2 linked regions of the Paraneptunicella aestuarii genome follow. The protein of the gene in region 2 interacts with the protein of the main gene of each other region in a pairwise test. Links are inferred from orthologs where the notes say so. Each region holds a gene or a part of one and is shown on either strand. Other genes may lie near its edges.

The links.
Region 1: the proteins of KIH87_RS01660 (region 2) and ftsA interact in binary tests that used the Escherichia coli proteins (3 or more experiments, as listed by UniProt). The link is inferred for Paraneptunicella aestuarii from one-to-one orthologs.

Annotation. Positions count from the first base shown.
Region 1 is NZ_CP074570.1:4,012,451-4,019,790, forward strand. The notes cover bases 3,635-6,534. They hold ftsA (cell division protein FtsA), read right to left. Parts: upstream 5,750-6,534; coding sequence 4,520-5,749; downstream 3,635-4,519. Other genes in these bases: ftsZ (cell division protein FtsZ), read right to left, coding at 3,635-4,461; KIH87_RS15475 (cell division protein FtsQ/DivIB), read right to left, coding at 5,819-6,534. Outside these bases: KIH87_RS15455 (M23 family metallopeptidase), read right to left, coding at 981-1,898; lpxC (UDP-3-O-acyl-N-acetylglucosamine deacetylase), read right to left, coding at 2,169-3,083; more of ftsZ, read right to left, coding at 3,310-3,634; more of KIH87_RS15475, read right to left, coding at 6,535-6,562; KIH87_RS15480 (D-alanine--D-alanine ligase), read right to left, coding at 6,563-7,340. UniProt on the Escherichia coli protein: Essential cell division protein that assists in the assembly of the Z ring. May serve as the principal membrane anchor for the Z ring.
Region 2 is NZ_CP074570.1:389,142-396,520, forward strand. What follows is about bases 2,513-5,451. They hold KIH87_RS01660 (rod shape-determining protein), read left to right. Parts: upstream 2,513-3,429; coding sequence 3,430-4,473; downstream 4,474-5,451. Other genes in these bases: KIH87_RS01655 (formylglycine-generating enzyme family protein), read left to right, coding at 2,513-3,207; mreC (rod shape-determining protein MreC), read left to right, coding at 4,509-5,429; mreD (rod shape-determining protein MreD), read left to right, coding at 5,429-5,451. Also shown: KIH87_RS01650 (LamG domain-containing protein), read left to right, coding at 1-1,125; more of KIH87_RS01655, read left to right, coding at 1,321-2,512; more of mreD, read left to right, coding at 5,452-5,908; KIH87_RS01675 (Maf family protein), read left to right, coding at 5,932-6,537; rng (ribonuclease G), read left to right, coding at 6,527-7,379. UniProt on the Escherichia coli protein: Forms membrane-associated dynamic filaments that are essential for cell shape determination. Acts by regulating cell wall synthesis and cell elongation, and thus cell shape.

The sequences.
Region 1 (7,340 bases), 3.6 Mb from region 2 along the record:
GGCGTAATGTAGCGGGCGCTGAACACGTTCATCTGTAGAGAACGCCATATTGTCACGCAAATAGTCGAAACCAAATTCGTTATTGGTTCCGTAGGTAATGTCCGCTTGGTATGCCTCACGCTTTTCTTCCGGATGCATACCAGGAATATTACAGCCAACGGTTAAACCTAAATATTCAAATAAAGGGCGGCTCCAGTCAGCATCACGTTTTGCCAGATAGTCGTTAACTGTAACGATGTGAACGCCTTTGCCAGTCAAACCATTCAAATAGGCCGGTAATGTCGCTGTAAGGGTTTTACCTTCCCCGGTGCGCATTTCAGAAATTTTGCCATCATTCAGCACCATACCACCGAGCATTTGTACGTCGAAATGACGCATTTGGAAAACTCGTTTACTGGCTTCTCTTACTAGAGCAAAAGCTTCCACAAGCACTGAATCGGTACTGGCACCGTCCAGAAGACGTTGCTTCAATTCTGCACTTTTGTCTTTGATTTGCTGCTCAGACAGAGCTTCGTATTCTGGCTCTAATAAATTGATTTGAGCAACATGTTTGTTCAGTTTCTTGATGATGCGGTCGTTACGACTACCAAAGACTTTTGTGAGAATGTTAGACAACATGGATTTTTCGTTTCCCAATATTTCTTATGCTATGCAAATTCCGCTGCAATTTACATTTTTGTCAGCCTCATCAATAACAGACTGAGCTTTATTCAGTTAAATCAACACACATCCCTGCCAAGCCACCTCGGCAAAGACCCGTCACCTACGTACTGGAAGTTTGAGCGCCGCGACTAAAATAGAGTGTCGCAAATACAATGTCCACAGGCTAATGAAGCTCTATATGTGTACACTCAGGCTAATAATCAATACGTGCCATAATATTTCTTTGAACCCGCAGGATTTTACACCTATCTATACATAAAACAATCGGCTCATAAGAGCCGATTGTTTCTAATTATCTAAATCTTACTGGAATAAAGTTAATTTACCGCCGATTCTCGATAAACATATTGTAATGGGTCGAGCTGCTTGCCGTGTTTCAACACTTCATAATGAACATGAGAGCCCGTAGAACGCCCGGAGCTTCCCATGGCTGCGATATGCTGCCCTTTAGTAACAACATCGCCCACTTTTACCAACAAATCCTGATTATGTCCGTAACGAGTAACCAGGCCGTCGCCATGATCAATTTCGATCATGTTACCAAAGCCATAACGCTGACCAGACCAAGTGACTAACCCTGCACCTGTAGCAAGAACAGGAGAACCCATTTTCCCGGCGAAATCCAAACCTTTGTGCATTGCAGGCATGCCGTTAAAGGGATCTTTACGAACACCGTAGTAGGACGACAGCCAACCGGAAGATATAGGACGCCCTGAAATATAGGCTTCAGCATTGATATCATGATTCAACATAATGGTTTCCAGCGCTTCAAGCTGTTGAGTCTTGTCATCCAATACCAACAACATGCTATCAATTTGCTGTAGAACATCTTTGCTGGACTCAATAGTAACATCAACATTGCCAGCAGACGGCCCGCCCATCGCAGGAGGTTCTTCCAGATTAAATTCACTGACATCCAGATCGGATTCCAGAGCCAGCTTTTCTCCCAGCGCGTTCAGACGTTGCAATTGACTTTGCATTTCTCCCAGCTTCATCAGCATGCCGGTTAATTGCTGTTCTGTATTTTGCTTGAGAACTTCAACTTCCTGACGCTGTTGAATGAGACCACTTTGAGTGAAGGCGATACGTGCCTGGGTATCAGATGGAGTGTGAGTAGAACGGCCAGCCATAAAGATTAGGCCAGCGACCAGCACGGTTGCCGCAACTAACTGTCGTCGCGACAAACTGTAGATAAATCGAAATCGTTTACTTCGATATAAGACGGTAAAACTCATACTATTCTTTGTATTTCCAATCTGTTTATCAACGTATTTTACGGTTTCAAAGGCTCAGTAATCATGAATAAAACCATGAATATCCATGTGTAATCAAGAGCAACCATGCATGTAGCACATACGCTAACATATTTTGTTACGTGTTATGTTTAGCCAATATAACACTCTCAGTCAAAAAATCAGTAGCCTTTTTCATACCAAAACATATTTGCTTTCTGATTTTTCAAAAAAAATGCCGCTTGAAAGCGGCATCTTTAAAGACTTTTAGTGTTAGCTCATCCAGGCTGGCAAACCAAACTGAATTGGAGAAGATTCAGTTTCATCAAAGCTAACAAATTCCCAACTCTGCTTATCTTGCAACAGTTGGTTTAACAATTTGTTATTGAGTCCATGCCCTGATTTAAAGGCTTTTAACTCACCAATAATACTGTGACCAGCCAAATACAAATCGCCAACGGCATCCAGGATCTTATGCTTAACGAATTCATCGCTATAACGCAGACCTTCCTGATTCAGAACACGGAATTCATCTAATGCAACCGCGTTTTCCATGCTGCCGCCCAAAGCCAGATTATTGGCATGCATAAATTCCAAATCTCTCAGAAAACCGAAAGTGCGCGCACGGCTTACTTCGTCAATATAGGAATCGCTGCTGAAATCCAGCACCATGTGTTGGCGGCTCTGGCTAATTACCGGGTGATCGAAGTCAATTTGAAAATCAATACGGAAGCCTTCATAAGGATGAAACTCAGCCCACTTATCTCCGTCTTCGACGCGAACCTTACGTTTGATTTTAATGAACTTCTTGGAAGCATTAAGCTCTTCAATACCCGCTGACTGCAACAGGAATATAAACGGGCTGGCACTGCCATCCATAATAGGAAGTTCATTACTGTCGACTTCAACAATAATGTTATCAATTCCCAACCCTGCTAAAGCAGACGACAAATGCTCAACGGTAGAAATGCTGTCACCGTTTTCATTGCTCAGGCAAGTACATAACATCGTATCCCCAACCAGATCTGCCTGCGCAGGAATATCGGCGTGAGGGACGAGATCGATGCGTCGAAACACGATGCCCGTATTGGCTGGTGCTGGTCTAAGGGTCATCTGTACCTTGTCACCCTTATGTAGCCCAATCCCTGTGACCGAAACCGATTGTTTAATGGTACGTTGTCTAATCATAGATTCTTGTATTTGCTTATATTTCTGCCGTTAACAAGTAGCAATTACTGACCAAATAGTCAAAAAGGCCGGGCATTGTATGGATTTTTGTACAAGTTGTCAAAAAACTTACATAAACCCATCGGACACAAATAACACTTTTGTCTCAGTTCGGCACATTACCCCAAAAGTCGGCAGAGTGATTAGATACCGCTTTTGGGATAAGGTTCCGTATCAGAAACAAAATTTAGTCTGCTTGCTTTCTCAAGAACGCTGGAATATCTAAATATTCCAAATCATTTCCTGTTTCAGCCTTGGTATCATCAGTACCTGTCGCTCTGACTTTTTCACTGGCATAGTCAACTTGCGGTTGCAAACGGAAATCATTGTCACCATTAACAACGCGTGACGCACGATTGCTTACCAGAGAAATTTCCGGCTTGCGCTCACCAATACCCGTTGCAACCACGGTCACACGGATTTCGTCAGCCATTTCCATATCGATAACCGTACCCACAACAACCGTGGCGTTTTCAGATGCAAAGGCTTTAACCGCATTACCAACAGTTTCAAATTCGTCGATGGCGAAATCAGGGCCAGCAGTAATGTTAACCAAAATACCGCGAGCACCAGACAAATCGATATCTTCCAATAATGGACAGGCAATCGCCGCTTCTGCCGCTTCTTCTGCTCTGTCTTCACCCGTTGCGGAACCGCTGCCCATCATAGCCGTTCCCATTTCTGACATAACAGTACGAACGTCAGCAAAGTCAACGTTGATAAGACCAGGACGAGTAATCAACTCGGCAATACCTTGTACTGCACCGCGCAATACATCGTTAGCAGAACTGAACGCCTTTAATAGCGGAGTTCCGCGCCCCATAACTTTCAACAGCTTTTCGTTGGGAATGGTAATCAATGAATCGACGTACTTTTCCAGCTCTTGAATGCCTTCTTCAGCAATAGCAATACGCTTCTTACCTTCAAATGGGAAAGGCTTGGTCACAACGGCTACCGTCAAGATATTAAGCTCTTTGGCAATCTTGGCGACTTCCGGCGCTGCACCAGTGCCTGTACCACCGCCCATACCGGCAGTGATGAAGATCATATCCGCACCTTCCAGTGCCTGACGGATTGTTTCACGATCTTCCTGTGCCGCAGTACGCCCTACTTCAGGGTTAGCACCTGCACCTAAGCCTTTTGTTACCTCAGAACCAATTTGCAAGGTAACATTGGCAGATGAGCTTCGCAGTACCTGAGCATCAGTGTTAACAGCAATAAATTCAACACCCTCAATACTATGCGAAACCATGTGTTCTACGGCGTTTCCGCCACCGCCACCGACTCCGATGACTTTAATTACAGCTTCTTCGCTGTGGCTATCCATTAACTCAAACATAATCACTCTCCGAAATTTAACGCACTTTTAAATGCAGTGACTGAAAGCAGTCCCCACACTAAAATTCCCCTTTAAACCAGCTTTGCAAGCGTTGCCAAACGCTTTCGCCAGCTTTGTTTTTATTGGTATTCTTTGCCTGCGCCATCTCATTACCATAATGTAATAAGCCAACCGCAGTGGAAAAGGCTGGATCTTCAACATATTCAGACAACCCTTTCACCTTTGTCGCTCGTCCTACGCGAACCGGCATTTGGAAAAATTCCTCAGCAAACTCAACCGCCCCTTCCATCTTGGAAGAACCGCCAGTTAGCACAAGACCCGCAGCAATCTGCTCACCCAGGCCACTGTTACGAATTTCTCTATGTACCAGTTCAAACAACTCCTGATATCTGGGCTCAATCACTTCTGCCAATGTATGTCTCGACAATGAACGAGAAGGTCGCCCGCCTACGCTTGGCACTTCAATGTTTTCTTCCATGCTAACCATGTCTCTCAGCGCACAGGCGTAGTTAATCTTTATCTCTTCCGCATGGCTAATCGGCGTGCGGAATATCTTGGCAATGTCGCTGGTAATCTGATTACCAGCCACCGGAATCACTGCCGTATGGCGAATTGCGCCGTCGGTATACAACACCATATCAATAGTGCCGCCACCAATATCAACAACACAAACACCTAATTCTTTTTCATCATCCGTTAGTACCGCGTAACTGGATGCCAGCGCAGAAAATATCATATGATCCGCTGTCAGCTCGCAACGTTCAATACATTTCACTAAATTCTTTGCCATATCATCCGCACAAGTAATGATATGTGCCTCAGCTTCCATTCTGACTCCCGACATGCCAATCGGATTTTTAATGCCTTCCTGCACATCTATCGTATATTCCTGCGGTAACACATGCAGTAAACGACGTTCTGCCGCAATTGGCACTGAACGCGCAGCGTGGATAACATTATCCACATCGTCTTGTGTCACTTCCTTATTATTAATAGGCACCATGCCACTTTCGTTCTGGCATTGTACATGGCGTCCGGAAATAGACATGAACACAGATGAAACGCGGCAATCAGCCATTAATTCCAATTCTTCAACAGCGCGCTTAACCGACTGAACCACCAGATTCAAATCATTTACACCACCTTTATCCATACCTCGAGCTGCATGTGTGCCAACACCCACGATGCTGATGTCACCATCTTCCAGCAACTCACCAACAACGGCCTTTACCTGACTGGTGCCGATGTCGAGTCCAACGATTAAATTTCTGTCTATGACTTTTGACACGCTTTATTTTGCCTATCTCGTTATCTGCTCATTCATTCCCGGAATTTCCGGAACCTTTATCTATTCAACTTATGACGTTTTTTTGCCTGGCTCTTTCCAGCCAACCGCTAATCCGGTGTCATACCGCAAATCCACATAGTTAACGGCTTTATCCTCTTTCAACAGCAGTGGATAAATATCAATAAACCGCTGTAACCGTCCCATGAACTCGGTACGCCCCAAATTCAAATCTATATCGTTGTGCAAACGTAGCTGCCAGGCAAAACGCTCACTCAACGAAAGCTCCACAATACGCAAACCCGTGGTTTGCAATAATTCCTGCATGGAGCGATATCCTTCCAATGCTGCCTTTTCACTTCCACCCGGCCCTAACAACATGGGCAGGTCGGATAATGCTTCTGGCACTTGTGCCTGAAAGCTGCCACCGTACTGATTCAGCAACATATCGTCGTGCCATCTGGCAACCGCTGTTTGCTCAACCACGTACACGCGCAATGTATCTGGCCATTCCTTACGCACTGAGCTTTTATAAACCCAAGGCAACGCTTCAATATCATCGTGAACCTTGTCCACGTCCAAATCAAAGAAGCTTCCGGTTTGCCCTCGTTTCACTACGGCTCGAATATCTTCGTCCTTAAGATAAGTGCGCTCGCCCGCAATCAATATTTGTCGCAAAGGCACACGCTGTTCATCTTCCAGCCATTGCATCAGGCCATGCCACAGGTATATCAACCCCAGCATCACCAATGTAAAAAACACCAACCCCGTCCACAGTTTTATGTTGCGCAACGGACTGGTATGTTCAGAACTCACCTACGCTCCAGTACGAAAGCTCGTTTCTAAAATCGTCAGGCATAATTCTTTAAAATTTAACCCGGACTGTTTAGCCGCCATAGGTACTAAACTCTTTTCAGTCATTCCCGGTACAGTGTTGGCTTCCAAAATAAACATCTCGCCTTGTTGCGACTGCATAAAGTCAACGCGCCCCCAACCTGAGGCTCCCAAAGCTTTATACGCTTTAACCGCTAATTCTCCGAGCTTTTTCTCGGCTTCTGCTGGAAGGCCGCCCGGACAATGGTATTCGGTCTTATTCGACTCGTACTTAGCGGTGTAATCGTAAAAGACTCTTGGTGTCGTCATGCTGATCGAAGGCAACGCCTTATCTGCCAATATCGAAACCGTGAACTCCTTACCATTAACAAAGCGCTCTACCAAAACATTGCTGTCGTATTTAAAGGCTTCCTGTAAGGCGTGTTCAAAATCTTCAACACTGCTGACTTTTGCCATGCCAATGCTGGAACCTTCCAATGAAGGTTTCACCATAACAGTACCGCCTAGCTCTTCTAGCACAGCCGCCAAATCGACCGATTCATGTTGACGAATAACTCTATAATCTGCGGTTGGTAAACCCGTAGCCTGAAAAATCTGTTTACTGCGGATCTTGTCCATGCTCAGTGCAGAACCTAATACTCCGCTACCAGTATACGGGATCTTCATGCAATCCAACGCGCCTTGCAAAGTTCCATCTTCACCACCACGACCATGCAAAATAATAAAAACACGATCAAATTTATCTGTGACCAACTCAGTA
Region 2 (7,379 bases):
CACGATGATATTGATGATATGGTGAATGGTATATCAAGAAATATGCAGGCTTACTACACAGAGGCCGGGAGGGTATATATGGAAGTGGTTGATGTCAATTACTATGGAAGCGTTATCTCCCCTCCAGGGAATGGATGGGTGTCGCCGCTGAGTAACGTACAATTTATCCCTTCCTTTTATAGTGTAAGCCATGAGACTGTTTCGTTGCTCGATAGCTGTGGTGCCTTTAGTTATTGGGGACAGCCTATTCCTGTTTCTCCAAGTGTTAAATTAAAGATTGTTGCGTTAAATGAGGAAAGTACACCTCAGATAACCAGAAATTTCAATGCGTGGAATCTGGATTTAGATATTGCCAATATTGCCGCTCCGTCAGGAGCTGGCTGGACGGTAAATGCAAGCAATATAATGTCGGAAGATTCCATTTCTTATGATGGGCAGCATGAAGTCAGTTATTCTGCGGATATCACTTTCAACAAAAACGTGACTCCTCAGGTTCCATCCGTTTCCCCACCGGCTACCATTGAAAATAATTTAGGTATGTTTACGGATCAATCCATCTCAGGTCTTTGCTATAAAACAGCATCTAATGCGAGCTGCTCAGCGTATTCAATAAGCAATATTACAGGTGCGAACCTGCGTTGGGGACGCGTTGTTTTAGATAATGTTTATGGCCCTGAGAATGAGCCTCTAAACATGAGAGTCAGAACAGAATATCTTGATGCATCCAGCCAATTTGTGACTAATCTTGACGATGGAAGCTTGTCTTCGGCTTGTACAAGCTACAATTGGTCAACCGTGGATGGCAAAATAGGATTGTCTGCCGTTTCTGGTGAAACGGATATTCGGAGTTATTTAACCGCTGTTGGTGGTGGTGGCGATTTGCTTCAGGGGGCGTCGTTGAATTACGAAGGTATCATTATTCCTGCCCCCGGTGTTGGTGTTTCTGGAAGCGTTGGAATTACTCTGCTTCCAGATGCGTCCGGTGTTACCTGGCCTGATTATCTGAATTTCGACTGGGATGGTGATAATGACATTGATGACAATGATCGACCTTATGCAACAGCATCATTTGGACAATATCGAGGAAATGACCGCATAATTCACTGGCGAGAAGTCCTCAGATAAGTAAAAATAATACAAAGGTGTCACCTAATATCATTTATGAACGTGCTAAAACTTGCGCTTTTCTCGACAAGTCAATAGCATAGGGGCTTGTTGTGGGATCGGCAGAAAGTGATCTGTCCAAAGCCATATTCTGCACCATAATAAAAATAAATCCGTATTTGCCGCCGTCGGCAAAACAATGTTTGGAACGGAATAATGAATCGAATAGCACATTTAGCCTTGGCAGTAACTGTCGCGTTTTCATCACCGTTAGTGTTGGCCGCAGATATGTCGGTAGAAGACATTAGGCTACAAATTCAAGAGCGACAGGCTGAATTTGACAACTACAACAAAGATCTGAGTGTTCAGATCGATACCGCCAAGCGGTTAGAAAAAGAGCTGGAATCATTGCGCGAGAATGCTGTTATAGCCGAGGCGGAACGGCAGTCAGCGTTGAATGAGATGAACCTGCAATATGAGCGTATGGTTGAGGATCCCAGCCTTGATATCAGCACTGTACGTCAAGCATATTTGGCAGCAGTGAAGTCTCATAAAGAAACCAAAGATTCCATTACTGCGAAATACAACGAATGGCAAAATCAATTGCAGGAAGTTGAGCAACGCCGTTTGTCCAAGCACAGTTTGTTAAACAAACTGGAAGGCTTGCGTGAGCAGTTGAACAGCGCTCGTGTCGATCGCCTTTTCAGCGAATTTAATCGTCAGGATATGGTTGCCGTTACTCATAACATTGCCTGTGATCGTGAAGAAACCATCGGCAAATGTATGGAGCGAGGTAAGTCTCTGGCGAAACAGAAAGCTTCCAAACGCTATCTGGATCAATTGTATGATGGCTTGAGTGAATCAACCGAAGCTTTAAAACGTCGTCCATATTCCGATGCCTACGTGCAAATTATCCGCAGTGAAGTGGTTGAAAACAATTTCAGTGGCCTTGGTAACTACAATCTTAAAATGAACGTTGAAGTGAAAGGTAACTTGCAACGTAATGAAGGCTGCGCACTGTTGGGTGTTGATGATAGATACTGTGTTGCTGATAAAGATCAGGTCAATGTTGCTGAAGTCGCTGCCCCCGGTCTTAATTTGAGTGGTGGTGTTCAAACTGACGAATCCGTTATGTATGAATTGACGGTTCGTTCAAATGTTTACGATGATGAAGTCTTTATTGACGGTGTTAGCTACGGTTCTACTCGTTTGCAAATTATGTTGCCTTCTGGTGAGCATGATATTGAAGTGGTTAAGCGCGGTTATGACACCTTTAAACAAAAGGTGAATCTGACTGATAGCCGCACTTTAAAAGTCGATTTGAATCGCTCTCAGTACACGTTCAACAAAGGTGAGCGTATTCAGGATATTCTCGCTGGTGACGTAACTGGCCCTGATCTGGTTGTTGTACCATCAGGTGCTTTCCGTATGGGGGATATCACAGGTCACGGCCTTGATAACGAGCGCCCTGTTGAAAGTAAAGAAATCTCCAATACTTTCGGTATCAGCGAAACTGAAATTACCGTTGAACAATTCCAACACTTTGTTTCTGCAACCAGCTATGTAACTGATGCTGAAAAAGGGCGTGGTTGTGCGTTTTATGAAGGTGGTCGTCCGGTTTGGCAAGAAAATCTGAACTGGAGAGCGCCGGGTTATGCTCAAACAAAAGAGCATCCAGTTGTGTGTGTGAGTTTGAAAGATGCGCAAGCCTATGTTGACTGGCTAAGTGCCAGCAGCGAACAAAGCTACCGCCTGCCAAATGAAACTGAGTGGGAATATTCCGCTCGTGCTGGCAATGAGTCAGATTATTGGTGGGGTGACGGCATTGGTACTGATAATGCCAACTGTGGTTGGTGTGGTAGTCAGTGGTCAAATGTTAGTGCTGCGCCAGTTAGCTCCTTTGAACGTAACGGTTTCGGCTTGTTCGACACTGTAGGTAACGTTTGGGAGTGGACTGTAAGCGAACGCTCTCAAAGTGGAGCGGTAGTTCGAGGCGGTGCCTGGAACTTTGCGCCCAGATTGGCGAGAGCTGCAACCCGTATGGAACTTGACCCATCGTTCAGATCCAACTATGTTGGATTCAGAGTCTTGCGGGAACAATAACCAGGTTACTGATAAATCCCGGTATACTTACCGGGATTTTTTTATACTTTACAACGAGCCATTATCTCGCCCATTCTTAGTAGGTGAAGTTGGCAGCGAAGCCCTTTAGCTTCTTGAATAAGCTGTTGAATGAGAGATAGCTTGCTGAATGGCGGGGGCATTGGTAAAGTTAGCGAATTTCCGTATAACCACAACAATTTACAATAAGGAAGCGGCCATTCCATGTTTAAAAAGCTTCGGGGAATGTTTTCCAACGACCTTTCCATCGACCTCGGCACCGCAAACACACTCATTTATGTTAAAGATCAGGGTATTGTTCTTAATGAACCGTCCGTAGTGGCAATTCGCCAGGAACGAGCTGGTGGCCCCAAGAGCGTTGCAGCCGTTGGTGCGGAAGCAAAACGCATGTTGGGACGTACTCCCGGTAACATTAAGGCCATCCGTCCGATGAAAGACGGCGTTATTGCCGATTTCTACGTGACAGAAAAGATGCTGCAGCACTTTATCAAACAGGTTCACGACAACAACATTTTGCGTCCAAGCCCTCGAGTGTTGGTATGCGTACCTTGTGGTTCAACTCAGGTAGAACGACGCGCAATCCGTGAGTCGGCTCTGGGAGCTGGTGCTCGTGAGGTATTTCTGATTGACGAGCCTATGGCTGCGGCTATCGGTGCAGGCTTGCCAGTATCAGAAGCAACGGGCTCAATGGTTGTGGATATCGGTGGCGGTACTACTGAAGTGGCCATTATTTCATTAAACGGTGTTGTTTATTCTTCATCTGTTCGTATTGGTGGTGACAAGTTTGACGAAGCCATTATTAACTACATTCGTCGTAACTTTGGTTCCTTGATTGGTGAAGCGACTGCTGAGCGTATCAAGCATGAAATCGGCGCAGCCTATCCAGGTGAAGAAGTGAAGGAAATCGAAGTTCGAGGCCGTAACCTGGCAGAAGGTGTTCCTCGTGGCTTCACACTAAACAGCAACGAGATCCTTGAAGCACTACAAGAGCCGCTAACCGGTATTGTGTCTGCGGTAATGGTTGCCTTGGAGCAATCACCTCCAGAGTTGGCCTCTGATATTTCCGAACGAGGCATGGTGCTAACCGGCGGTGGTGCGTTGTTGAAAGATCTGGACAGATTGTTGATGGAAGAAACAGGCATTCCAGTTGTTATCGCTGATGATCCTCTAACCTGTGTGGCCAGAGGTGGTGGTAAAGCCTTTGACATGATCGATATGCACGGTGGCGATTTATTCAGCTACGAATAATCCTTGTTTAATAACAAGCGCTAATCGAGCATTTCATGGAAAATATTTTTATTCGAGGGCCATCACTTAACAGCCGGTTGCTGCTTGCTGTTGTCTTGTCTGTCTTTCTTATTGTGCTCGATTATCGTTTTAAAACCTTCAGTGGAGTTCGGATTTATCTGAACTCCATGGTTGTTCCGCTGCAATACATGGCTAATATGCCCAGTGAAGCAATGAACTGGCTTTCGCGCAGTTTAGCTTCCAAACAACGATTGCTGGAAGAAAACGCAGAACTCACACACCAGGCAACGTTACTTAGCGAAGAGCGCTTACGTTATCAATTCCTGAAAAAAGAAAACGACCGTTTGCGTATCCTGCTAGGCTCCCCTGTTCGAGAAGATGCGCGCAAGATGGTCGCTGAGTTAATGGCCGTTGATAGCAACCCTTATAGTCACCAGATCGTTATTGATAAAGGTGCTGCTCACGGGGTTTATCAAGGTCAGGCGGTATTGGATGAACATGGCATTGTTGGGCAGGTTCTTCAAGTGGCGAGCACTAATAGCCGCATACTGCTCATTTCTGATTTAACTCATGCTACCCCATCACGTATTCAGCGTAATGATGTTCGTGTGATTGCGTCTGGTTCCGGTGCATTAAGTGAATTGGTTATTGAACATGTGGCACACAGCACCGACATTCGTGTTGGAGATGTGTTAGTTTCATCGGGATTGGGGAATGTATTCCCGGAAGGCTACCCGGTTGCCACTATCACCTCAGTAGTACGAGATGAATCTCGTCCTTTTGCCAGTATACGAGCTGAGCCAGCAGCCAGACTGGATCGTTTGAAATATCTCCTTTTGCTTTGGCCTTCCGATGCGCCAACGCAGCCTGTTCTTGGCGATGGTCAACAGGAGAGCTTGCCTGATGATACCGCTGTTGATGTCAGCATTGATAATAAAAAAGCAGGAGGCCGATAATGTTTCAGTTACGACATTACATTATCGGATTAAGTATTCTGTTTGGGCTAATGCTGCAAATTATGCCCATGCCAATTATTGTTGACCCTTATCGCCCTGACTGGGTGTTTTTGGTGATCGCTTATTGGAGTTTGGCATTGCCAAATCGAGTGAGTGTTGGTGTGGCGTTTCTCAATGGCATTATTTTGGATGTACTGCTAGGAACGCCTTTAGGTGTACACAGCTTGGCGTTAAGTGCCGTAACGTACGTTTTGGCTGCTAACTATTTACGCTTGAGAAACTACTCTGTGTGGCAGCAGGCGATCGTCATTGGGTTACTCGCGTCTTTCTATCACTTAATTGTGTTCTGGATTTTGCGACTGTTAACCGACATCAATTTTAACTTTGAATTATTATGGCCGGTACTGACGGGTACTTTGCTTTGGCCCTGGATTTTCTCTCTCCTTAGAAAAGTTCGTCGTCAGTTTCGCGTTACCTGATCCTGATATCATTCCGGAAAAATATGTCTACACAACTGATTTTAGCGTCGCAATCGCCGCGCAGAGCTGAATTATTAAGTCAGATTGGGGTCTCTTTTCTTAAATATCCCGGTGATGTTGACGAAACCCCACTGTATAATGAGCCCCCTCTTGATTACGTTGAGCGCATGGCGCGTGAGAAAGCCCATGCGGTGGCTACTGAGCTGAGCAATAGCGAGTTAGCGAAACAGCACCAGCGTCTGGTTATTTTGGGTTCGGACACCATTGGTGAATGCAATGGCGAAGTGCTGGTAAAACCTACTGATTTTAATGATTTTAAGCGCATGATGCAGATGATGTCAGGCTCTATCCATTATGTTCATACTGCTATTGCGGTGAGTATGGATGGACAGGTGTCATCTCAGGTAGTGACGACAGAAGTGGAATTCGGGCAATTGACCGAGGCTGATATTAACTGGTATTGGCTAACCGGAGAGCCTCACGATAAAGCGGGTGGATACGCAATACAGGGCTTGGCCGGACAATTTGTGAAACAAATCCGGGGTAGTTACAGCGCTGTTGTGGGTTTACCTTTGTATGAAACCGTTCAAATGCTGAAACAGGCAGGAATTCGCGCCCATGAGTGGTGAGTTACTTATTAACGTTACACCTTCGGAATCTCGAGTCGCCTTAATCGAAAACGGCTTATTGCAGGAGATCCACGTTGAACGCCATACCAAACGTGGTCTGGTGGGTAACATCTATCGAGGTAAAGTAAGCCGCGTATTACCCGGTATGCAAGCCGCTTTTGTTGATATTGGACTGGAGCGTGCCGCGTTTTTGCATGCTTCTGATATTGCCTTGCATAACGAAGTTGCTGGCGAAGTGCCAGAGCATCATTTTGAGAAAAAAGACATTCGGGAACTGGTGCGTGACGGACAAGACATCGTCGTACAGGTGGTCAAAGATCCCATTGGCACTAAAGGTGCGCGTTTAACCACGGATATCACCATTCCTTCTCGTTATCTGGTATTTATGCCCAGCGTTACCCACGTTGGCGTTTCTCAGCGTATAGAAGATGAACAAGAGCGCGATCGTTTAAAATCCATGATGTCTGGGCTGGAAGGTGAAGGCGGATTTATTTTGCGCACTGCGGCAGAAGGTGTGGGCGAAAATGAATTAATACAGGATGCCAAGTTCCTGCGTCGTTTGTGGTCGAAAATTCAGGCTCGTACCAAGCGCAAGAAAGTGAATGTACTGTATGAAGATCTCCCGTTGGCACGTCGCGTATTGCGCGATTTTGTGGGCACTGAGCTGGATCGCATTCGCATTGACTCCAAGCTGGCTTTTCAAGAGATAGAACAGTTTACCGGTGAATATGCACCTGAGTTTCACAAGTTATTGGAATGGTATCCTGGTGAGCGTCCTATCTTTGATCTTTATGACGTCGAAAATGAGGTTCAGCGAGCTCTAGAACGCCGTGTGGATTTGA